DNA from 3 places in the Streptomyces sp. NPDC093094 genome. Region 2 is predicted to be linked to each of the others. Evidence: predicted binding sites of a transcription regulator. Region 2 holds the regulator's gene; each other region holds the start of a gene.
What was found. The regulator HrcA, encoded in region 2, represses chaperone genes, less so after heat shock. The targets are predictions, from matches to a motif close to TTNGCACTCNGNNNNNCNGAGTGCNAA.

Region 1 (2,263 bases), on a different contig from region 2:
CGGACAGCGCGGCCACGGCGGCGATGTCGGACTTCTCGTCGATCGGACGGGCGGTCGCGAGCAGGTCCTCGGAGACGGCGGCGACGGCCGCGTCGATGCCCTTCTTCAGGGCGGCCGGGGAGGCACCGGCGGCGACGTTCTTCAGGCCCTCGCGGACGAGCGCCTGGGCCAGCACGGTGGCGGTGGTCGTACCGTCACCCGCGATGTCGTTGGTCTTGGTCGCCACCTCCTTCACCAGCTGGGCGCCGAGGTTCTCGTACGGGTCCTCGACCTCGACCTCACGGGCGATGGTCACACCGTCGTTGGTGATGGTGGGAGCGCCGAACTTCTTGTCGATGACGACGTTGCGGCCCTTGGGGCCGATCGTCACCTTGACCGTGTCGGCAAGCTTGTTGACGCCGCGCTCGAGAGCGCGACGGGCGTCCTCGTCGAACTTCAGGATCTTCGCCATGGCAGCGGGAGCCCTCTCGGAAAGTCTGGGGTAAAACACTGCGCCCCGGGCGCCCTGCTACTTGTCGGTCGCGGGGGCCAGGGGCGCAGTGGAAAGCAAAGGTGCTTCGCAGGAAGCGAGGTGACTTACTTCTCGATGATCGCGAGAACGTCGCGAGCCGAGAGAACGAGGTACTCCTCGTTGTTGTACTTCACCTCGGTGCCGCCGTACTTGCTGTACAGGACGACGTCGCCGACCTGAACGTCGAGCGGCAGACGGTTGCCGTCCTCGAAGCGGCCCGGGCCCACGGCCAGGACGACGCCCTCCTGGGGCTTCTCCTTGGCGGTGTCCGGAATGACCAGGCCCGAGGCCGTGGTCTGCTCGGCGTCGAGCGGCTGGACCACGATGCGGTCCTCGAGCGGCTTGATGGCAACCTTGGAGCTGGCGGTCGTCACGATCCGACCTCCCCCTTCGGAGATCTCACGGGGTTAACTGTCTGAGGTGGCGACCAGGTCGATCCGTCGTCGCGGGTGCCGGACCTGCCCGTCGCGTGTTTGGCACTCTCCAGTGGGGAGTGCCAGGGCCGAGACTATGACCGCGATTAGCACTCGGTCAAGCGGAGTGCCAATTGCCGTGCGGCGCGGCGTACGGACGGCCGGTCGGGACGGCAGCCGGGACGGCAGCCGGGACGGCAGTCGGACCCGCGATCGGACGGCGGCCGGGACGGGCTCCTACAGGTAGTCCTCCAGCCGTCCGACCGTCAGTCCCTGCCGCTGGATCCGCCGCAGCACGGCGACCGTGCGGTCGCGCAGCGGCGGGGCGGCGAGCTCGCCGGAGGGCAGCGAGACGATGTCGCCGGGGACGAGACGCGCCGGGGCCCCGGCGCCGGCGACGGAGACGCTCCAGCGCACGACCGCGGCCATCTGGCAGTCGGCGGCCGCCCGCAGCGTGGTGGCGTCGTGGGCGCCGTAGGGCGGGCGCAGGAGCCGGGGGCGGACACCGAAGCGGGCGCGGAGCTTGTCCCGCTGGCCGCAGATCTCCGCGCGCTGTCCGGCGTACGGCAGTCCGCGCAGGACGGCGTGGTCGAGGGTGTGGTTCTGCACGCTCGCCCCGACCGCGCGCAGCCGGGCGAAGTGGGCGTAGCCCGGTCCGACGACGCTGTCGGTGAGGAACAGGCTCACGGGAAGCCGCAGTTCCCGCACGAGGTCGACGAACCGCGGATCGCGTTCGGCCCCGTCGTCGTAGGTCAGGAAGACCACCTTGTCGCGGGTCGGCACCCGTTCGACGACGGGCGGCAGCGTCCGGCCGGCGGGGTGCGCCGGGCGGTCGGCGGGCCGGGGCGCGGCGGCGAGGGGCGCCACGAGGCCCCATCTGCGGTACGGCGGCTGCGGCGCGCGGGAGTCGCCCGCGGCATGGGCCGTCCGCTCCCCCGCGCGTCCGGCCGCCTCGGGGCCCAGCCGCTCGGCCGGGCCGGCGGACCGGGAGCAGCCCGTCAGCAGGGCGGCCGCGGCGAGCGTGCCCGCGACCAGCCCCAGCGTCCTCACAGGTAGTCCTCCAGGCGTGCCACCGCGTACCCCTCGTCCGTCACCTTCTGCAGGAACCGGCGGATCATGTCGGGCATGCTGCCCTTCCATTCGTCCCGGCCGCGGAAGTGGCTGAGGACGATGTCACCGGGGCGGAGGCGGCGGTCCCACTCGCGGTAGTCCCAGCGGTCGACGAAGACCTCCTCGTTCCAGAGCGGCGCGTACTTCACCCCGCACGCCTTCGCGGCGCGCAGCGTGTCCCGGTCGTAGCTGCCGAAGGGGGGCCGGAAGAGGACGGGGCGGCTGCCGT
Region 2 (2,263 bases):
GCCGTTGTCCACACCCGCCGGGATCTTCACCGTGAGGGTGCGCCGGGAGCGGACCCGGCCGTCGCCCGCGCACTCCGGGCACGGCGTCGGCACGACGGTGCCGAAGCCCTGGCACTGAGGGCAGGGCCGCGAGGTCATGACCTGGCCCAGGAACGACCGGGTGACCTGCGAGACCTCACCGCGGCCGCGGCACATGTCACAGGTCTGCGCGGAGGTGCCCGGCGCGGCGCCCTCGCCGTTGCAGGTGTTGCAGACGACGGCCGTGTCGACCTGGATGTCCTTGGTCGTGCCGAACGCGGCCTCGTCGAGCTCGACGTCGATCCGGATCATCGCGTCCTGGCCGCGCCGGGTGCGCGAGCGCGGCCCGCGCTGCGACGCCGTGCCGAAGAACGCGTCCATGATGTCGGAGAAGTTGCCGAAGCCACCCGCGCCGAAGCCGCCCGCGCCGGCCCCGCCGGCCTGCGAGAGCGGGTCGCCCCCGAGGTCGTAGACCTGCTTCTTCTGCGGGTCCGACAGCACCTCGTAAGCGGCGTTGATCTCCTTGAACCGCTCCTGGGTCTTCGGATCCGGGTTGACGTCCGGGTGCAGCTCGCGCGCGAGCCGCCGGAAGGCCTTCTTGATCTCTTCCTGCGACGCGTCGCGACGCACGCCGAGCACGGCGTAGTAGTCCGTGGCCACTTACGACTCCGCCAGGATCTGTCCGACGTAACGTGCCACTGCGCGTACCGCTCCCATCGTTCCCGGGTAATCCATGCGGGTCGGTCCGACCACGCCGAGCTTGGCGACTGCCTCGCCGCCCGAACCGTAGCCCACCGAGACCACCGACGTGGAGTTGAGTCCCTCATAGGCGTTCTCGTGACCGATGCGCACGGTCATGCCCGAATCTCCCGCCTCGCCCAGGAGCTTGAGGAGCACGACCTGCTCCTCCAGTGCCTCCAGGACGGGACGGATGGTGAGGGGGAAGTCATGTCCGAAGCGGGTGAGATTGGCGGTGCCGCCGATCATCAGCCGTTCCTCGGTCTGTTCGACGAGCGTCTCCAGGAGGGTGGAGAGCACCGTGTGCACCGTGCCGCGGTCCTCCGGTTCGAACGCCTCGGGGAGATCCTGCACCAGCTGCGGCACATCCGTGAAGCGCCGGCCCGCGACCCGGCTGTTCAGCCGCGCCCGCAGGTCCGCCAGCGAGTTCTCGCCGAACGGCGCCGGGCAGTCGACCATCCGCTGCTCGACCCGGCCGGTGTCGGTGATCAGCACCAGCATCACCCGGGCCGGGGCCATCGACAGCAGCTCCACGTGCCGCACGGTGGACCGGGTCAGCGACGGGTACTGCACGACCGCGACCTGCCGCGTGAGCTGCGCGAGCAGCCGCACGGTGCGGGCCACGACGTCGTCGAGGTCGACGGCGCCGTCGAGGAAGTTCTGGATGGCACGCCGCTCCGGCGCGGTCAGCGGCTTGACCTCGGCGAGCTTGTCGACGAACAGCCGGTAGCCCTTGTCGGTCGGGATCCGCCCGGCGCTGGTGTGCGGCTGCGCGATGTAGCCCTCGTCCTCCAGGGCCGCCATGTCGTTGCGCACGGTCGCCGGGGAGACGCCCAGGCTGTGCCGCTCGGTGAGCGCCTTGGAGCCGACCGGCTCCTCGGTGCCGACATAGTCCTGGACGATGGCGCGCAGCACCTGGAGCCTTCGTTCACTGAGCATCGCGCACACCTCCAGAATTCGGTCGCCCTGGCCGTCCGGCCGCTCCCCTGGCACTCTGCGCATACGAGTGCCAGCCTTACCGGCCCAGTGTACGGCCGTCGGGTGGGCCTCCGGCAAGACAGGTCCTTCGCCGCCGTGCCGTGAGCGGGGGTCACCGCTAGCGTCGCCGTATGACGGTGACTTGGGAAGACCTGGGGTGGGAGCGGCTTGCGGCCGGGGTCGGCCGGTGCCGTCTTCCCGTGTGGGACTGCACCGCCGGGCTGGTCGTCGGGGACGGCGCCGCCCTGCTGATCGACGCGGGTTCGAGCCTGCGCGAGGGGGCCGCGCTGCGCACGCGGGCGGAATGGTTGTCCGGCTCGGGTGTGACTCATCTCGCGCTCACCCATCCCCACTTCGACCATGTCTTCGGCGCGGCGGCGTTCCCCGGCGCGGAGGTGTTCGGCGCGGTGGGCGCGGCCGGGGCCCTGACGGGGGCACACGCGCGTGAGGCGCTGCGGGCGGACGCGGTCGGCAACGGTCTGGACGAGGGCGCGGCGCGCGAGGCGGCGGACGCCCTGGTGGAACCGCG
Region 3 (2,263 bases), on a different contig from region 2:
CAGACGGCGACTCCGGACGGCGTCGGCGTGTCCATCATTCCGGCCGTCGCGGGCGGCTGATCCCCCTCGCCCATTACCTTCGGTAAGGGCGGTTACCGAGAGTTCATCGAATTGCCCCCTCTGCGAGAGAAGCGGAGGGGGCAATTCTGCATGGTTGAGCGCGGTAAGGTTGGGGAAGCCGCCGTCTTCCGCATGCCGGGCGCATATGAGTTTCGCCAGGGAGTGCGTGGAGAACCGATAGGAAGTCGCCAAAGTGTGTGGCGGATTTGAGCCTTTCGCCCCTCTTTGCCGGGCCCGACTTGCCCGGGGTTCGGGTGAATTCTCGGCAGATTCCCGACCGGTCGCGTCCTGAATTCTCGTCCGATTGACCTGTTGCAGACGGCAGTTGGACAGATACATTCAGCCGCGGTCGACGCGTTCCGGCGCACGCCCCCGGCCAATGGGGGGTGAGGTCTGACCCGGGTCCGCGAAGTGTGGATCTGTGCAAGGGCCAGTAATAGGGGAGTTAGGCATGGCTCAGGGCACCGTCAAGTGGTTCAACGCGGAGAAGGGGTACGGCTTCATCGCGGTCGACGGTGGTGCGGACGTGTTCGTCCACTACAGCGCGATTCAGATGGACGGGTACCGCACCCTTGAAGAGGGCCAGCGGGTCGATTTCGAGATCTCGCAGGGCCAGAAGGGGCCGCAGGCGGACATGGTCCGTCTGGCGACCAGCTGAGGCACGCGTCGACTTACTGCAGCGACGTTCTTCTTCGAAGGGCCCGCACCTCCCGGGGTGCGGGCCCTTCGTCGTGTCCGGGACCTGTTCGCGTCCGGCTGAGCGCCCCGCCCGATCCCCGAGAGCCGCTTGCACTCGATGGGGGCGAGTGCTAATCATTGGCGTTAGCACTCTGAAGGTGAGAGTGACAACGAAGGACCGGGTCGGTGAGGCCCGCAGGCCGGGTGGGGCAAGGAACCACGAGGCCCGCGAGCCGTCCGTCGCGGGCGCGGGCGCGGTCCGAAGGAATCACCCCCAGTCCTGGAGGGACCACTTCACATGGCCAAGATCATCGCGTTCGACGAGGAGGCGCGGCGCGGCCTCGAGCGCGGCATGAACCAGCTCGCGGACGCCGTCAAGGTGACGCTCGGCCCCAAGGGTCGCAACGTCGTCCTCGAGAAGAAGTGGGGCGCCCCCACGATCACCAACGATGGTGTCTCCATCGCCAAGGAGATCGAGCTCGAGGACCCGTACGAGAAGATCGGCGCCGAGCTGGTCAAGGAAGTCGCCAAGAAGACGGACGACGTCGCCGGCGACGGTACGACCACCGCCACCGTCCTCGCCCAGGCGCTGGTCCGCGAGGGCCTGCGCAACGTGGCCGCCGGTGCCAACCCGATGGCCCTGAAGCGCGGTATCGAGAAGGCCGTCGAGGCCGTCTCCGGTGCGCTGCTCGACCAGGCCAAGGAGGTCGAGACCAAGGAGCAGATCGCCTCCACCGCCTCCATCTCCGCCGCCGACACGCAGATCGGCGAGCTCATCGCCGAGGCGATGGACAAGGTCGGCAAGGAAGGCGTCATCACCGTCGAGGAGTCGCAGACCTTCGGTCTGGAGCTTGAGCTCACCGAGGGCATGCGCTTCGACAAGGGCTACATCTCCGCCTACTTCGCGACCGACATGGAGCGCATGGAGGCGTCGCTCGAGGACCCCTACATCCTCATCGCCAACTCCAAGATCGGCTCCGTCAAGGACCTGCTCCCGCTGCTGGAGAAGGTCATGCAGTCGGGCAAGCCGCTGCTGATCATCGCCGAGGACGTCGAGGGCGAGGCCCTGTCGACCCTGGTCGTCAACAAGATCCGCGGCACCTTCCGCTCCGTGGCCGTCAAGGCCCCGGGCTTCGGCGACCGCCGCAAGGCCATGCTCGGCGACATCGCCATCCTCACGGGCGGCGAGGTCATCTCCGAGGAGGTCGGCCTCAAGCTGGAGAACGCGACCCTGGACCTCCTGGGCCGCGCCCGCAAGGTCGTCATCACCAAGGACGAGACCACCATCGTCGACGGCGCCGGCTCCTCGGAGCAGGTGGGCGGCCGCGTGAACCAGATCCGCGCCGAGATCGAGAACAGCGACTCCGACTACGACCGCGAGAAGCTCCAGGAGCGCCTGGCCAAGCTCGCGGGCGGCGTGGCCGTCATCAAGGCCGGTGCCGCCACCGAGGTGGAGCTCAAGGAGCGCAAGCACCGCATCGAGGACGCCGTCCGCAACGCGAAGGCGGCCGTCGAGGAGGGCATC

Region 1: groES (co-chaperone GroES) is a predicted target of HrcA. The motif match lies at 1,032-1,058, and genes of this name have one in related genera.
Region 3: groL (chaperonin GroEL) is a predicted target of HrcA. The motif match lies at 847-873, and genes of this name have one in related genera.

The regions. Positions count from the first base shown of each region.
Region 1 is NZ_JBIVOX010000009.1:271,419-273,681, reverse strand. It holds gene groL (chaperonin GroEL) at 1-451, opposite strand, end outside; gene groES (co-chaperone GroES) at 577-885, opposite strand; gene ACIQGV_RS21480 (polysaccharide deacetylase family protein) at 1,162-1,974, opposite strand; gene ACIQGV_RS21475 (polysaccharide deacetylase family protein) at 1,971-2,263, opposite strand, start outside.
Region 2 is NZ_JBIVOX010000002.1:221,116-223,378, forward strand. It holds gene dnaJ (molecular chaperone DnaJ) at 1-678, opposite strand, end outside; gene hrcA (heat-inducible transcriptional repressor HrcA) at 679-1,695, opposite strand; gene ACIQGV_RS03860 (MBL fold metallo-hydrolase) at 1,866-2,263, shown strand, end outside.
Region 3 is NZ_JBIVOX010000012.1:114,901-117,163, forward strand. It holds gene ACIQGV_RS25635 (MoaD/ThiS family protein) at 1-60, shown strand, start outside; gene ACIQGV_RS25640 (cold-shock protein) at 512-718, shown strand; gene groL (chaperonin GroEL) at 1,037-2,263, shown strand, end outside.